Regions from separate parts of the Vibrio sabulosilitoris genome, predicted to be linked through region 2. Evidence: predicted binding sites of a transcription regulator. Region 2 holds the regulator's gene; each other region holds the start of a gene.
What was found. The regulator PurR, encoded in region 2, represses purine synthesis genes. The targets are predictions, from matches to a motif close to TNANGNAAACGTTTNCNTNA.

Region 1: a site for PurR is predicted at 2,499-2,518, ahead of purL (phosphoribosylformylglycinamidine synthase). Genes of this name have one in related genera too.
Region 3: a site for PurR is predicted at 4,301-4,320, ahead of purE (5-(carboxyamino)imidazole ribonucleotide mutase). Genes of this name have one in related genera too.

What each region holds. Positions count from the first base shown of each region.
Region 1 is NZ_AP029599.1:3,123,437-3,129,247, reverse strand. Features, by position in the region: gene tadA (tRNA adenosine(34) deaminase TadA) at 1-426, shown strand, start outside; gene ACZ5R2_RS14680 (hypothetical protein) at 512-646, opposite strand; partial or broken gene mltF (membrane-bound lytic murein transglycosylase MltF) at 883-2,319, opposite strand; gene purL (phosphoribosylformylglycinamidine synthase) at 2,660-5,811, shown strand, end outside.
Region 2 is NZ_AP029600.1:1,469,298-1,475,108, forward strand. Features, by position in the region: gene ACZ5R2_RS22040 (inactive transglutaminase family protein) at 1-396, shown strand, start outside; gene ACZ5R2_RS22045 (alpha-L-glutamate ligase-like protein) at 400-1,365, shown strand; gene torD (molecular chaperone TorD) at 1,544-2,197, shown strand; gene purR (HTH-type transcriptional repressor PurR) at 2,383-3,396, shown strand; cyclic di-GMP riboswitch class I at 3,536-3,647, shown strand; gene ACZ5R2_RS22060 (TfoX/Sxy family DNA transformation protein) at 3,759-4,349, shown strand; gene ACZ5R2_RS22065 (TVP38/TMEM64 family protein) at 4,632-5,333, shown strand; gene ACZ5R2_RS22070 (putative signal transducing protein) at 5,342-5,656, shown strand; gene ACZ5R2_RS22075 (alpha/beta fold hydrolase) at 5,676-5,811, opposite strand, start outside.
Region 3 is NZ_AP029599.1:378,307-384,117, forward strand. Features, by position in the region: rRNA gene ACZ5R2_RS01890 (16S ribosomal RNA) at 1-430, opposite strand, end outside; gene ACZ5R2_RS01895 (gamma carbonic anhydrase family protein) at 925-1,470, shown strand; gene ACZ5R2_RS01900 (DUF1488 family protein) at 1,576-1,839, opposite strand; gene aroE (shikimate dehydrogenase) at 1,839-2,672, opposite strand; gene hemF (oxygen-dependent coproporphyrinogen oxidase) at 2,685-3,617, opposite strand; gene tsaC (L-threonylcarbamoyladenylate synthase type 1 TsaC) at 3,652-4,209, opposite strand; gene purE (5-(carboxyamino)imidazole ribonucleotide mutase) at 4,393-4,878, shown strand; gene ACZ5R2_RS01925 (5-(carboxyamino)imidazole ribonucleotide synthase) at 4,882-5,811, shown strand, end outside.

The DNA.
Region 1 (5,811 bases), on a different replicon from region 2:
GTGCCGGTAGGGGCTGTGCTAGTTAAAGGTGGTGAGATTATCGCTCAAGGGTACAACCGCTCAATTATCGACCATGATGCGACGGCACACGCGGAGATCCAGACCCTACGACAAGCGGGAAAGGTGCTCGAGAACTACCGGTTATTGGATACCACCTTGTACGTTACATTAGAGCCATGCCCAATGTGTGCTGGGGCGCTTTTGCACAGCCGAGTCAATCGAGTGGTATTCGGTGCTAGCGATCTCAAAGCTGGTGCGGCAGGCACCGTACTTAACTTGTTTAACAGTGATGCGGCTTTTCATTACGCCGAAGTCCAAGGTGGGTTACTTGCTGATGAATGTCGTGCGCAGCTGCAGGCGTTTTTTAAACGTCGACGTAAAGAGATTAAAGCCCTGAAACAGGTGAAAAGAGATCAACAGGAGTAGAGGAGAGGATGGTTGCCCGAGTGTGATTTTTTATCCCGAGCAACGTCTTTTGGCTACCTAGCGCGATGCTATCTGGCGCAAAACCCTAGCGTGACAAGACTTGCACGAAGGTGTTATTGCGTCTGATCAGTTTCTTTTTGTTGGCAGCAAGCACACGCTTGCGACGGTTGGCGGAAACTGTTTTATTGAGGCGCTGAGATAGTCGTCTTCTTCTAAGCATACTAACCTCCAAACTCAATAGTCGTAAAATAACGACAAACCCCTATATTAGGGCTTTAGTGCAATAAATCAAGGAAAATCGCTCGCGGATTGCTAGCGATTTTTAGGGTTTTACTGGTTTTGAGCAGTCGATCGTGCTGAATTAAGTTCGTCAGTTGCAGCAACCTCTGAACGCTGCTCTTCTGGGCTATTGTCAGGCTTGCCGATTTCGCGATTGATTGCTGAGGCCACAGGTTCGATCACCACAAACTCTTGGTTGCCATCACCCTCAAGCTCCGGGTGTTTCTCAACATGGCCAATGATGCTTTGGTAGTAGCGGCGAATATTCTCAACGTATTGCTGCGCTTCGTCACCGCGAGCATAGCCATAGCGTGTTTGGCTATAGTATTTCTTCTGTCTCAGCAGTGGCAGTCGCTCTTTGACATCTGCCCAAGCGTTTTGGTTGTCTCCCTGAGCTCGGGTTAAGCGCCTGGCATCCATCATATGGCCGTACCCAATGTTGTAAGAGGCCAGGGCAAACCAGATCTTCTCGTGCTCAGCAATTGAGTCTGGAATACGATTAACCATGCGCCGCAGATATTCGGCACCACCACGAATTGACTGCTCTGGGTCGAGTCGGTTGGTCACCCCAACGCTCTTGGCAGTGGGTAAGGTCAACATCATCATTCCACGCACACCGGTCGGTGACTTGGCGTGAGGCTTCCAGTGAGACTCCTGATAGGCCAGTGCCGCTAGCAGGCGCCAATCGAACTCGCTAGCGTACTGTTGAAACAGTGGGGCGTATTTTGGCAAGGTATTATCCAAAGCACGGATAAACGCGCGAGTATCAACATAATCAAAGCTGCCAATATGGCCAATGTATTTTTCTTCGAGTTTATCGAGATAACCACTTTGTTTGCTGTAGCCAAAGAACTCAATCAACAGCGCGTATAGGCTCTCATCATCCGAGCGTCTGAGTAGCCACGATACGGGTTGGTCCTCGGTTAGCTCAAAGGCAATCGCTAATTCTGGATAAATGCGCTGCGACAGCGAGAGTTCCACTGAATCTGCGACGGTAAATTGCAGTTTACCTGTCGATACCCCTAGCAGCAGCTGGCTGACATCGGTATCCTCTGCCACCGCATACTGAAAACTAGGATTCAGTTGTTTAATGCTACTAAAGGTGCGTGCAAAATCACTGTTATCGGCGATACTTAGCGTGTTTTCTATATCGTTGTCGGTGAGCAATTGTGGCAAGCGCTCCACCAGCTGATCAAGATTACGCGGACGCCAAGTGCCAGTTTTATACACTAGCTGTTGGCTGACATAATAGTAGGCTGGGCCAGCTCGAAAGGGCGTATGTTGGCTGCTTGCTTGGGTCAGCCCCCCCGCGATGATGTCAATTTCACCCTTTTGCAGAGCAGGGTAGAGATTCGACATCCGATACGCAGGGCGTATTTCGAGACGCACGCCAAGCTCTTTGGCAAATTGGCGAGCCAGCTCATAATCGAGCCCCGCAGGTCCCTCAGGGCCAATATAGTAAGAGAGTTGGTTGTTGACTGTGCCCACTCTCAATACGCCGCGATCTTTGATCTCTTGCAGCTCACTGCGCGGGGTGGAGTCATACTGACAACCAGTGATAACCAATAAGCTCGACAACAGAGTGGCGAGAAAAACTTGAGTTTTATTAAGCATACAACCAACGTCAAACAGAATTTATATCCTCAAGCAAAGTCTGAGGTCTGCAACTCGAGGTCACTTGAGGATAGTGTTTAGCAAGAGTGTATAACAGCTGTTGCAGGGGGAGCAAAGCCTTTGCTGCGGGAAGTAAATAAACGCCCAATAATGACCAAGCGCAGCGAAATGAAAAAAAATGACGCAAACGGTTGCTTTGGGTGTTACATCACAAATCTAAATCCTTTATAATGCGCCCGCAAACGGGAGATGACATTGACATAAGTTCAAGGCTTGCGGGAGTAAGTTATTGAATTTAGGCTAATTTTATCTTAATACATTGCATAAGAGACCTAAGCACATGAGAATTTTGCGTGGTTCCCCAGCTCTTTCTGAGTTTCGTGTAAACAAACTTTTGGAACTTTGTCGTGAACAAGGCCTACCTGTAACAGGTATTTACGCCGAGTTTATGCACTTTGCAGACCTAACAGCGGATCTTGACGCTCAAGAGATTGAGAAGCTTGAGAAGTTGCTGACTTACGGTCCGACGATCGAAGAGCACGCGCCAGAAGGTCTTCTACTTCTAGTGACGCCTCGTCCAGGCACTATCTCGCCTTGGTCATCAAAATCGACTGATATTGCGAACAACTGTGGCCTAGACAAAGTAAAACGTCTAGAGCGCGGCACGGCATACTACGTTGAGACATCAGCGGCACTATCTGACGAGCAAGTTCAGGCAGTGAAAGCGTTGATCCACGATCGCATGATGGAAGCGGTATTCACTGAGCTGGAGCAAGCAGCAGCGCTATTTACCGTTGCAGAGCCTGCACCAGTTGCTCACGTTGATATCCTAGCTGGCGGTCGCGCGGCGCTAGAAGAAGCGAACGTTTCTCTTGGCCTTGCCCTTGCTGAAGATGAGATCGACTACCTAGTTGAGAACTTCACTAAGCTGGGTCGCAACCCGAACGATATCGAGCTGATGATGTTTGCTCAGGCAAACTCAGAGCACTGTCGTCACAAAATTTTCAATGCAGACTGGACCATCGATGGCGTAGAGCAAGACAAGTCTCTATTCAAGATGATCAAGAACACCTTCGAAACCACGCCAGATCACGTGCTATCAGCTTACAAAGATAACGCGGCGGTTATGACGGGTTCTAAAGTCGGTCGCTTCTTCCCAGATCCAGAGACTCGCCAGTACAACTACCACAACGAAGATGCGCACATCCTGATGAAGGTTGAGACGCACAACCACCCAACCGCGATTTCGCCATGGCCGGGTGCTTCGACAGGTTCTGGTGGTGAAATCCGCGATGAAGGCGCAACCGGTATCGGTGGTAAGCCAAAAGCGGGCCTAGTTGGTTTCACAACCTCAAACCTGCGTATCCCAGGTTTTGAGCAGCCGTGGGAAACAGATTTCGGTAAGCCAGGTCGTATCGTTAACGCCCTAGACATCATGCTAGAAGGCCCACTGGGCGGCGCGGCGTTCAACAACGAATTTGGTCGTCCAAACCTACTTGGTTACTTCCGTACCTACGAAGAAAAAGTGACTTCTCATGCAGGCGAAGAAGTGCGTGGCTACCACAAGCCAATCATGATTGCCGGCGGTATGGGTAACATCCGCGACGAGCACGTACAGAAGAAAGAGATCCCAGTTGGCGCGAAGCTTATCGTGCTTGGTGGTCCAGCGATGAACATCGGTCTGGGCGGCGGCGCTGCGTCTTCTATGGCGTCTGGTCAGTCGGCAGAAGACCTAGATTTTGCTTCAGTACAGCGTGAAAACCCAGAGATGGAGCGTCGCTGTCAGGAAGTGATCGACCGTTGTTGGCAGCTAGGCGATGCAAACCCAATCGCCTTTATCCACGATGTGGGCGCGGGCGGCATCTCGAACGCACTTCCTGAGCTGTGTGACGATGGCGAGCGTGGCGGTCTGTTCCAGCTGCGTGACGTACCGAACGACGAGCTGAGCATGAGCCCGCTTGAGATCTGGTGTAACGAATCGCAAGAGCGTTACGTAATGGCAGTTGCGCCTGAGAATATGGACGTATTCGATGCGATCTGTAAGCGTGAGCGCGCACCATACGCAGTCGTTGGTGTGGCAACAGAAGAGCGTCACCTGACGCTAGAGGATTCTCACTTCGACAACACGCCAATCGATATGCCAATGGATATCCTGCTTGGCAAAACGCCGAAGATGCACCGTGATGCTAAAACGCTAAAAGTGGATAGCCCAGCGATCACGCGAGACGGCATTGAAGTTAACGAAGCCGCTGACCGCGTTCTTCGTCTGCCTACGGTTGCTGAGAAGACCTTCCTAATCACCATCGGTGACCGTACGGTAACGGGTCTAGTGGCACGTGACCAAATGGTTGGTCCATGGCAGGTTCCTGTAGCAAACTGCGCAGTAACAGCAGCAAGCTATGACTCTTACCATGGTGAAGCGATGTCGATGGGTGAGCGTACTCCGGTTGCTCTACTCGACTTCGGCGCATCAGCGCGTCTTGCAGTCGGTGAGTCTCTAACTAACATCGCAGCGACGGATATCGGCGATATCAAGCACATCAAACTGTCGGCTAACTGGATGTCTCCAGCGGGTCACCCAGGTGAAGACGCAGGTCTTTACGAAGCGGTTAAAGCGGTAGGTGAAGAGCTATGTCCAGCACTAGGCCTAACTATCCCAGTCGGTAAAGACTCAATGTCGATGAAGACTAAATGGGAAGACAACGGTGAAAGCAAAGAAGTGACTTCTCCACTGTCACTGGTTATTACTGCATTTGGTCGTGTTGAAGATGTACGTAAGACGGTTACCCCTCAGCTTCGTACTGACAAAGGCGACTCTTCGCTAGTACTTGTTGACCTAGGTAACGGTAAAAACCGTCTAGGTGCAACGGCGCTTGCACAGGTTTACAAGCAGCTTGGTGATAAGCCTGCAGACGTTGACAACGCTGAGCAGCTAAAAGGCTTCTTCGATGCGATGCAATCTCTAGTACGCGATGACAAACTGGTGGCTTACCACGATAAAGGCGATGGCGGTCTATTCGTTACTCTAGCTGAGATGGCATTCGCTGGTCACTGTGGCCTGAAAGCAGACATCGCACAGCTTGGCGACGATACACTAGCGGCGCTATTTAACGAAGAGTTGGGCGCTGTGGTTCAGGTTAAGAATGACGACCTAGATGCGGTTAAAGCGGTACTTGCTGCTAACGGCCTAGCAGCATGTTCACACGTTATCGGTAGCGTAGAAGCGTCAGACGATGTTGTGATTACCTCAGGTGATGCAGTGGTCCTTGAGCGCTCTCGTACCGAGCTACGTACTATCTGGGCTGAGACCACGCACAAGATGCAAGGCCTACGTGACAACCCAGCATGTGCTGACCAAGAATTCGAAGCGAAGAAAGATAACTCAGACCCAGGCCTGAACGTAAACCTAAGCTTTGATATCAACGAAGATGTTGCTGCTCCTTACATCGCTAAGGGTGCCAAGCCGAAGATGGCTATCTTGCGTGAGCAAGG
Region 2 (5,811 bases):
TCACGACTTAACTTACTGTTGGTCGCACGGATCTCGGCGGTGATCATCACGGTAATCATGATCATCTCAGTATTTACCGTTGTCGCCTTCCGTATTGGCCTGACTGAGGGCTTATCGATCACCTTCTTCCCGATGATTATCTTGTCATGGACCATTGAACGTATGTCAATCTTGTGGGAGGAGGAAGGCGCTAAAGAGGTTATGCTCCAAGGTGGTGGCTCACTGCTCACTGCTGTGCTTGTGTACTTGGCGATGACCAACAGCTATGTCCAGCACCTAACATTTAACTTTATCGGTCTACAGTTTGTCGTACTTGGCGGTATCTTGCTCCTTGGTACCTACACTGGCTATCGTCTAACTGAGCTGCGTCGCTTCAAACCGCTAACGGAGGACTAAACGATGTTTTCACGTTTAACCTCACCCGGTAAACTGCGCGCCAAAGGGATCATGGGCATGAACCAACGTAACCACAGTTACATTGGCCGCTACAACGATCGCTCTAAATACCCTTTGGTGGATGATAAACTCAAAACCAAGATCATTGCTGAGGCAGCGGGATGTACTGTGCCAAAACTGATTGGCACCATCTCTACCCAGGCGGATGTGAAACGAATTCACAAGATGGTCAAAGATTGGCCGGGCTTTGTGATCAAACCGGCTCAAGGTAGTGGTGGTAAGGGTATCTTGGTGGTGATTTCCCACCAAGATGGCGTCTACACCAAGCCCTCTGGCTCAACCATCAACGAAGAGGACGTTGAACGTCATATCAGCAACACACTTGCTGGCCTGTTCTCGCTCGGTGGTAAAAACGACGTGGCCGTGGTCGAAAACTTGATTAAGTTTGATGACTGCTTTGAAGGCTACAGCGTAGAGGGAGTGCCTGATGTTCGGATCATCGTGTTCAAAGGCTACCCTGTCATGGCCATGATGCGCTGCTCAACCACTGCTTCAGATGGCAAAGCAAACTTGCACCAAGGCGCCGTCGGGATTGGTATTGATATCGCCACAGGGCGCGCCGTCCGCGCAGTACAGTTTGACCAACCGGTTGAGCACCACCCAGACACTGGCCAAGAGCTCAGTCAACTGCAAGTCCCACACTGGGAGCGTCTGCTTGAACTTGCCGCGAGTGCCTGGGAGATGACTGGGCTTGGTTATATGGGTACTGATATGGTTCTGGATAAAGAAGAAGGGCCAATGGTGCTGGAGTTGAATGCTCGTCCAGGATTAGCGATCCAAATTGCCAACGGCAGTGGCTTGCTTCCGCGACTGAAGCATATTGAAAACCTTGAGCTCCCAGCGGAATACCCTAAACCCAAAGAGCGGGTCGCCTACGCTGCTAAGCAGTTTGGTGTCTTCAACAAGTAAGTCAGTAAACAGCAAAAATGCCGCCCTCTCATCGGGCGGCATTTTTATTCATACTAACAATCGATTACGTCAGGTCTCCTAGAAATGCTTGTCTATTACTCTCATTATTGCTCCATGCCACTATTTAGAAATTAGTTATACTTATCAACATAGTGAACGAGATGTGGGGTTGGTCGTGATTGAAGAAGTGAAAGCGTTTAATGATAAGCGAGCAGAGATCTACTGGTGGCTCTCAAGCCTGTTCAGTCGAGAGCTGGACGACAAAGATCTTGCCCAGTACCAAAGTCCAGAAATTCGCGCATTTCTGAGTGGCTTGGAGGAGAACCCACAGTTAAAGCAACCCGTGGCAAACTTTATTGATACGCTCAATCGCCTGCAAGACAGGGAAGACGCTCAATTGGAACTCGCCGCTGATTTTTGCGACTTGTTCCTTAAGTCTGATAAAGAAGGGGCCTTACCTTATGCCTCGGTATATCTGGATCCTGAACATATGCTCAATGGCCAACCAGCCCTGAAAATGAAGCAACTTCTCGCTGAGCATAATATTCAAGTCTCCCAAGGTTTGAATGAGCCCCCAGATCACCTCGGTGTCGAGCTCGATTTTCTTGGCAACCTCATCATTCGCTCGAATGAACTCGAGCAGGAGCGCCACCTTGAACAGGCTTTTGCTGAGCAAGAACAATTTATCCGCCAATACCTGCTCACTTGGGTACCTCAATTTTGCGCCTTATGTAAAAAACGCGACCAGTTTGGGTTCTATGCTGCAGTAAGTGAGTTACTGCTCGCCTTTCTCAAGCTGGACTGTCTTTACTTATTGGGCGAGGAAAGTTAGCCCAATTGGCGATTAAGTTTGCACCGCAAACGATAGCAGTCTAAAATGTTCGGATATTTTTAGCCGCTTTCGTAAAAGCGGTTTTTTTGTTTACCCCTTAGCGAATACCGCATTTCCCTCACCATGATACGTTCGAACGCTTGAGATCTGTGCGGTAACCATAAGTACTATTAAGGAACACACCAATGGCCACTATTAAAGATGTCGCACGTCTTGCTGGTGTCTCTACCACAACGGTATCGCACGTTATCAATAAGACCCGATTCGTTGCTGAGGCTACCCAAGAAAAAGTAAACCAAGCGGTGAAGGAGCTTAATTACGCTCCTAGTGCGGTGGCGCGTAGTTTGAAGTGTAATTCAACCCGTACCATCGGCATGCTCGTCACTCAGTCCACTAACCTGTTTTTCTCTGAGGTCATTGATGGTGTCGAGAGTTACTGTTACCGTCAGGGCTACACCCTAATTTTGTGTAACACCGGTGGTATTTACGAGAAACAGCGCGATTATATTCGTATGCTGGCCGAAAAACGTGTCGATGGCATTCTGGTCATGTGTTCAGACTTGACTGAAGAGCTCAACGAGATGCTCGATAGCCACCCTAACATTCCAAAAGTAATCATGGACTGGGGCCCTGAAACCTCTCAAGCTGACAAAATCATTGATAACTCTGAAGAGGGCGGTTACCTTGCGACCAAGTTTCTAATTGATAAGGGCCACCAAAAGATTGCTTGCCTTAGCGGCCACTTTGAAAAGGCTGCGTGTATGGAGCGTATTAGCGGCTTTCGCCGCGCGATGGATGAGGCGAACCTCAATGTGGTTGAGGATTGGATCCTTGAGGGCAACTTTGAGTGTGACACTGCCGTCCTTGCCGCGGACAAGATCGCTGCAATGGATGAAAAGCCGACCGCGGTATTCTGTTTTAATGACACCATGGCACTTGGTCTTATGAGTCGCTTGCAGGAAAACGGTATTCGTATCCCTGAAGATATGTCTGTGATCGGTTATGACAATATCGAGCTGGCCGAGTACTTCTCTCCACCACTGACCACCGTACACCAACCGAAACGACGTGTGGGTAAAAATGCCTTTGAGATCCTGTTAGAAAGAATCAAAAACAAGGAGCATGAAAAGCGAGTTTTTGAGATGCACCCAGAGGTCGTAGAGCGACTAACCGTCAAAGATATCAATAATTTAGATTAATTTTTGAAGCAAAATCAAATGCCTACACGGTTAGTGTGTAATTGAAAAGAATTGACCAGTCTTTTTTGGGACTAATATCACGTTACGGTTAGTAAATGTGTGATATCAGCCCAGCTTTTTATTATGATTTTGGCGTATGCCACGCACAGGGCAAACCATCTGAAAGGGTGGGACGCAAAGCCTCCGGCCTTACCCTTCAATTACTTGGGTGAAAACTCTCGTTTTTGAAGAAAGGTAGCGGGGTTGCCGACGGTGAAAAGACCCTTCATTTACCTGCTTCATGTAAGTGTCGCGTCGTTTTTGCTAAATTCTCGGGCCTGAATTTAGGTGGCTGTTGTTTCACTACCGAGATTTACAAAACCATGGATAGACCAATTTTAAAAGACTCAATGCGTTTATTTGAGCAACTAGGGAGCGTAAAATCGCGATCAATGTTCGGCGGATTCGGCGTTTTTGTCGATGATGCAATGTTTGCACTCATCGTTAGCAATCGTTTGCACATTCGCAAATGCAGTGAATTAGATGCCGAAATTACCGCCAAAGGCCTCGAACCTTATGTTTATGAGAAGAAGGGCTTTCCTGTTGTTACTAAGTATTTTCAACTTGCTGAGGATTGCCTAGAGAATCCCCAGCGTCTGCTTGAGATGGCAACAGTGGCTCTCGATGCCGCAAAAAAAGATAAAATTAAGCAAGAAACCGCCAAGCCGCAGCGCCTTAAAGATTTACCTAATCTGCGCCTTGCGACGGAAAGAATGCTCAAAAAAGCAGGGATAGGTAGTGTTTCTGAGCTCGAGGAAGCGGGCTCTGTTAACGCTTATCGCGCGATTCAGGAAACCCACACTGTACCGGTTAACCTTGAGCTGCTCTACTCTCTAGAAGGAGCACTCAGAGGCACCCACTGGTCGGTGATCCCTCAGCAGCAACGTGATGATTTAGCTAACCAGCTTTGCTAATCGTTGATATAACCTGCTATTCTTTACCTAAATTTTAGCCAGCGATCAGCTGGCTTTTTTGATTTTCGCGTATCTCTAAACTCTAACTGTGAATAGACTTCATTAGCTTTGGGGGCCAATTGAGGTGTTCCTACGTGCTCTAGAGCCCTCGCTAGCCCGTACTCGAACCTCGTAGAACGACAGCCTGTTGCCTTTTTTTTTGGTGAAAGAAATTTCTCTCCTATCCTGTCTGTATAGTCAGTCCAATTACGGTATACTGCAGCTAAAACAGGGATTAGAGTGATGAAAAAGTTTTTTAATACAAAAGTGATTTTGGGTGTGGTTTTGGTGGCTATCATTGTAACACTAGCGACACAATTTGGTCAGTATCTGACGCTCGAGAACGCCAAAGAGCAACAAGCGGCACTGCGCAGCATTATCGACGCTAACTTTGTCACTGCAGCGGCAATTTACTTTTTCGCTTATGTCGGTATTACTGCCTTTTCGGTACCTGGCGCTGCAGTGGTTACCCTACTCGGTGCAGCACTGTTTGGTTTTTGGACCAGTTTAGTCTTAGTGTCTTTTGCTAGCAGTATCGGTGCAACGCTTGCGTTTCTTAGCAGCCGCTTTTTGCTGCGTGACTGGGTACAGGGTAAGTTTGGTGACAAACTAGGTACCATCAACAAAGGTATCGAGAAAGACGGTGCGCTGTACTTGCTATCGTTACGCTTAATCCCAGTATTTCCCTTCTTCTTAATCAACTTGCTGATGGGTCTGACACCTTTGTCTATCGGTCGTTTCTACCTCTTTAGCCAAATTGGTATGCTGCCCGGCACAGCGGTCTATCTAAACGCCGGTACTCAACTGGCACAAATAGACTCGTTAGGTGGTATTGTGTCACCTTCAGTGCTGATCTCATTTGCGCTACTCGGATTGTTCCCGGTGCTGATGAAGTGGGTAATGAACTTTGTCGAGCGTAGACGTAATGTCGCTGCAACAAAATAAGGACAGCAATGAAGATTTATTTTGCTAAACACCCACCCGAAGCTCATATCGTCGCGCAGATGCTCCAGCAACACCAGATCCGCTGTGAGGTGCGCGGCGATGGTTTGTTTGGCTTGCAAGGGGAACTACCGTTTAACGAAGAGACCTTTCCTCATGTTTGGCTGTATAATGCCGACGATAGAATCGCCGCCGAGCGCTTGATTGAGCGCTATCTATTTCAACAGCAAGCCAGTCTCTCTGGATGGCAATGCAGTGAGTGTCAGGAACACAATGAGGGACAGTTTGGTGCTTGTTGGCAATGCGGAGCACCGGCACCACATTAGTCGAGAGAGAGGTGCTGGATTACGCCGGTGAGTGACGCTTAATAAATGAGATTGAGTGCGCGTTAAACTCTTCCGGACGCTCAACGTTACACACATGACCACAATTCTCGATTTCAAGCAGCTCACTCTGGGCATGGAGCGACACCATCTCTCGC
Region 3 (5,811 bases), on a different replicon from region 2:
ACGCGGCATGGCTGCATCAGGCTTGCGCCCATTGTGCAATATTCCCCACTGCTGCCTCCCGTAGGAGTCTGGACCGTGTCTCAGTTCCAGTGTGGCTGATCATCCTCTCAGACCAGCTAGGGATCGTTGCCTTGGTGAGCCATTACCTCACCAACTAGCTAATCCCACCTGGGCTAATCTTGACGCGAGAGGCCCGAAGGTCCCCCTCTTTGGCTCCTGTTCGTTATAAACAAGGGCATTATGCGGTATTAGCTATCGTTTCCAATAGTTATCCCCCACATCAAGGCATATTCCCAGGCATTACTCACCCGTCCGCCGCTCGCCGCCCAGAAACGCACCCGAAGGATTGTAACCGTCGCTGCCGCTCGACTTGCATGTGTTAGGCCTGCCGCCAGCGTTCAATCTGAGCCATGATCAAACTCTTCAATTTAAGATTTTGTCGGCTCAATGAATACTGAATTCATATCTAACGATATGTGAATTGACTGTGCTCGAATGATTGCTCATTCAAATTGGTCACTCAGTTCATTGAAACCTAATTTGAAGCCTAAGCTTCTAATTGGATTATCATCAACGAGTGCCCACACAGATTGATAGGTTTATATTTTTAAAGAGCTTCGCTTTGTGAGCTTTCTCTCAAAGCGGACGTGCATTTTAGCGATTTAAGTTATCGTGTCAACCACTTTCTTTAAATCTTTTTTCAAGCGATTCGCTTGAAGCCTTGCACTTACTGAGCTGAGCTGTTGTCTCGCGACCGTTGCCGTGTCAGTGGGGTGGCATTATAGAGAGCTGCGTCACATTGGCAAGCGCTTTTTCCAGTTTTTTTGTATTTTTCTTGCGTTTGGTGATTTTTCATTCAAAAAGGGCTATTTTAGCTAGTATTCACCGTATGAAACGACGAATTATTGGAGATTGAGTGTAAATATGACCAGTTTAAGAAGCTATAAAGGTATTGCCCCTCAGATTGGCAAGGGTGTCTATATAGATGAAACATCGGTTTTGGTCGGCGATATTGTCTTAGACGACGATTCGAGTATTTGGCCTCTAGTCGCCGCAAGAGGCGATGTGAATCATATCCATATCGGTAAGCGCACCAATATTCAAGACGGCTCGGTACTTCATGTTACTCATAAGAACGCAGAAAACCCGAATGGTTACCCGCTTATCATAGGCAGTGATGTCACGGTTGGGCATAAAGTCATGCTACATGGCTGTGAGATCCACGATGAGGTGCTAGTTGGTATGGGTGCAATCGTGCTTGATGGTGCTGTGGTCGAATCACAAGTGATGATCGGTGCGGGCTCTCTTGTTCCACCAGGCAAAAGACTAGAGTCTGGCTATCTCTATATAGGCAGCCCGGTCAAACAGGCTCGCCCACTGAGTAAAGAGGAGTTGGCCTTTCTCAAGCGCTCGGCGAACAATTACGTCGAGAACAAGAACGATTACCTAGAGCACGTCGCTCGAGTCTAAGTCTGATTGATGTCGCTTTAGCGCTATACGGTGCGGCTAAGCATCCCTATTGCATCTTCCTCTCTATATAGAGGAGATCCTAACGATAGACTCAGCCGCACTTGGTTAGCTAAGCTCAATCTGACCTTGGCTATTGAACTCTTCGTCTTCTATTTGCTGCTCAGCCCACTCTTCAAGATCAAAACGCAACTCGGCAAATGCTTTTAGCACCTCTGCTTCACCTTCAAGCGAGCGTGATACCATTTTCTCGAGTTGCACTAGGCTAATAACGCACTCGATCAACGCACCACCTTGCTGAGCAGGGAAGATAACCCGCTGCGACACTGAGTCCCAAGTCTGTATATCTGGAAATAAGATCGACTGGTTCATTATTGCCCCTCAAAGTTCTTTCGCAGCTCACGCAACACTTGTTTGGTACCCGGCATCAAACCACGCCAAACCATAAAGCTCTCCGCCGCCTGACCAACCAACATCCCAAGCCCATCCAAGGTCTTGGCTGCCCCTGACTCTTTTGCCCAGCGATTAAAACTGGTTTGTTGGGGTTTGTAGGTCATATCGTACGCTGTGGTTATCGATGAAAAGATGCAATCAGGCACCCCTGGTAGGTCCCCGGTCATGCTGGATGCCGTCGAGTTGATCACCACATCAAATTCACTGGTTAATTCATCCGCTTGCACCGCACGAATCGGTCCAAATGGCGCAAACAGCTCGGCGAGCTCACACGCTTTACTGTAAGTACGATTGGTGATCAGCAGCTCTTTAGGCTTTTGCTCCAACAATGGCTGTAATACCCCGCGACAAGCACCACCGGCACCAATCATTAGAATTCGCGCCCCCGTGAGCTCCACCTGTGCATTGAGCAAGTCTTGAACCAGCCCGGCACCATCAGTCGTATCACCAATGATCTGCCCATCATCCAGCTTTTTAAGCGTATTCACCGCCCCAGCAAGCTGCGCGCGTTCTGTCAGACGGTCAGCAAACTCGAACGCATCAAGTTTAAACGGCATGGTGACATTACATCCTTTACCACCTTGGGCGAAGAATTCACGCGCGGCCTGAGTGAATTGACCCACCTCTGGCTCTGCCATGGTGTACTCCATCACCTGATTGGTCTGTCTCGCGAACAGGGTATGAATAAAAGGTGACTTACTCTGCTTGATCGGATTACCGAACACCAAGTAGCGGTCCACTGGCGAATTCATTGTTTGCTTTCCTTATTGTTCTTGCTCTAGCCAATCTCGTGGCTTGAGGAATTGATCGGTCAATTGCTTCTCGGCTGAACCACTCTCAGCCTGATAGCCGTACTCCCAGCGCGCCAACGGTGGCATCGACATCAAGATCGATTCGGTTCGCCCACCACTCTGCAGGCCAAACAGCGTGCCACGGTCATACACTAGGTTAAACTCAACATAACGGCCACGGCGATAGAGTTGGAACTCTCGCTGCTGCTCAGTAAATGGTGTGTTCTTACGTCGCTCGACGATCGGCAGATAAGCGCGACAATAGCCATCACCAACCGCTTTGATGTAGTCAAAACAGCGCTCAAACCCCCACTGGTTGAGATCATCAAAAAACAACCCTCCCACCCCTCGGGTCTCATCGCGATGTGGTAGATAGAAGTACTTGTCACACCAAGCCTTATGCTCTGAATAAACATCCTCACCAAAAGGCGCACAAAGGTCGCTAGCGGTCTGGTGCCATTCGATGCAATCGGCCTCAAATGGATAGAAGGGCGTCAAATCAAAACCACCTCCAAACCACCAGATTGGCGATTCACCGTCTTTTTCGGCAATGAAAAAACGCACATTCGCGTGCGACGTTGGCACAAAAGGATTGTTGGGGTGCATGACCAAAGAGACACCCATAGCCTCAAAGCGCCTTCCAGCCAGCTCTGGACGATGCGCCGTCGCCGAGGCTGGCATTTTCGCGCCAGTGACATGAGAAAAATTGACGCCACCTTGCTCGAAAACGTCACCAGCTTTCATCACTCGACTGCGGCCACCGCCGCCTAGCTTGTCGTCTTGCTCTCGTGACCATGCGTCCTCAACGAATCGAGCACGACCATCAACCTGCTCAAGCTGTTGGCAGATCTCATCTTGAAGCCCAAGGAGATAGTTTTTTACTGCATATTTGTCGATCACTGACACTGTCTTCCTTTTATTTGATTAACCCTGTGTTTAATTAACCCTGACGAAACACCTGACCTGTTTTGGCATCACGGATTTCCGTTGGGTTGGCTCGCCCACCCGTCTCGCCTTCAACAATCGTCACCGGTAGATTACCCAGTTGCTCCACCACCTCTTGATGAGTTTTGCACGGAGGCTGACCGGTCAGGTTGGCACTGGTTGAGGTGATCGGCTTGCCAAACTGCTGACACAGCTGCTGGACTAACGGATGGTCTGTCACGCGGACCGCGACCGAATCAAACTGACCAGACACCCAAGGCGAAACCTTATCACTCGCCGGAACAACCCAGGTCACAGGGCCTGGCCAAGTCGCGCGGATAGCCGCCAGCTGTGCTTCACTGAGCTGAGTTTCATCAATATAGGCCTTAATCTGCTCGTAGCTAGCAGCGATCAAGATCAGGCCTTTTTCAACCGGGCGCTGCTTAATGGCAAGCAGGCTCTGTATCGCCTGTGGATTGTCAGGATCGCACCCTACCCCAAACACGCCTTCGGTCGGATAGGCTATCACTTTTCCTTGAGTCAGGGCATCAATCGCCGCTGCAAAATTGTCCACGCTGTCACTCCCGGCATCGTTGAAAATGGTATTGAACTGAGACTTTGCTATGACTTAACTAATAGTGCAAACACTATTCTTTTTTGCCACCGCGCGCAAACGTTTGCTTGCAACACAAATACTCGTATAATGCGCTCAAATTCTACTTTACCACCTCAAATTGTGATTATTTAGGAGCAAGAGATGAAAGTCGGCATCATTATGGGTTCAAAATCTGACTGGCCAACAATGAAACTAGCAGCAGACATGCTGGATCAGTTTGGCGTGCCTTACGAAACAAAAGTGGTTTCAGCTCACCGTACTCCTCAGCTACTTGCTGACTATGCAAACAGCGCCAAAGAGCGTGGTATCAAAGTGATCATCGCTGGTGCTGGCGGCGCTGCGCACCTGCCGGGTATGGCAGCCGCGTTCACTAGCGTGCCAGTTCTGGGTGTACCGGTACAATCACGTGCACTAAAAGGCATGGACTCACTGCTGTCTATCGTGCAAATGCCAAAAGGTATCGCAGTCGGTACTTTAGCAATTGGTGAAGCAGGCGCTGCCAATGCCGGTATTCTTGCCGCGCAAATCATCGGTACCCACGATGAAGAAGTAATGGCGAAGGTCGAAGCTTTCCGAAATGAGCAAACCGAAACGGTTCTTGCTAACCCAAACCCAGCTGAGGACTAATCCATGCAGGTGCTTGTTTTAGGTGCCGGTCAGCTAGCACGCATGATGTCGCTAGCGGGTGCACCGCTAAACATCCAAATCACAGCATTCGATGTGGGCAGTGAGAACATTGTTCACCCATTGACTCAAGCCGTGGTTGGCCACGGCTTGGAGAATGCGATTGAGCAAGCGGACGTGATCACGGCCGAGTTTGAGCATATTCCACACGATGTGCTGGATATCTGTGAACGCAGCGGCAAGTTCCTCCCGACCACAGATGCGATTAAAGCGGGCGGCGATCGCCGGATTGAAAAAGCCTTACTCGACAACGCTGGGGTAAAAAATGCCAAGTACGCGGTGATCAACAGCCGTGAAGACTTCGAGCAAGCGATTGAGACTGTAGGTATCCCGATGGTGCTAAAAAGCGCGCTCGGTGGTTACGATGGCAAGGGCCAATGGCGCTTAAAGTCGCGAGATGATGTCGATGCGATCTGGAACGAGATGGCAGAGTGTATCGCTGCGACCGCAACTCAAGCTATCGTAGCGGAAGAGTTTGTGCCATTTAACCGCGAGGTCTCTCTGGTTGGGGCGCGTGGTAAAGATGGTCAGGTTGAGGTCTACCCGCTGGCTGAAAACATTCATACCAACGGCGTACTGTCACTTTCTACTGCGATTGAAGATAACGCACTGCAGTTGCAGGCAAAAGAGATGTTCACCGCCGTAGCGAACAGCCTCGACTATGTTGGCGTACTGGCGCTCGAATTCTTCGATGTTAACGGTCAGCTATTGGTTAATGAGATTGCGCCGCGCGTGCACAACTCTGGCCACTGGACACAACAAGGTGCGATCACGTGTCAGTTTGAAAACCACTTGCGCGCGGTTTGCGGCATGCCGCTTGGCAGCACCAAGCTGATCCGCCAAACCTCAATGATCAACATCTTGGGTGAAGACACA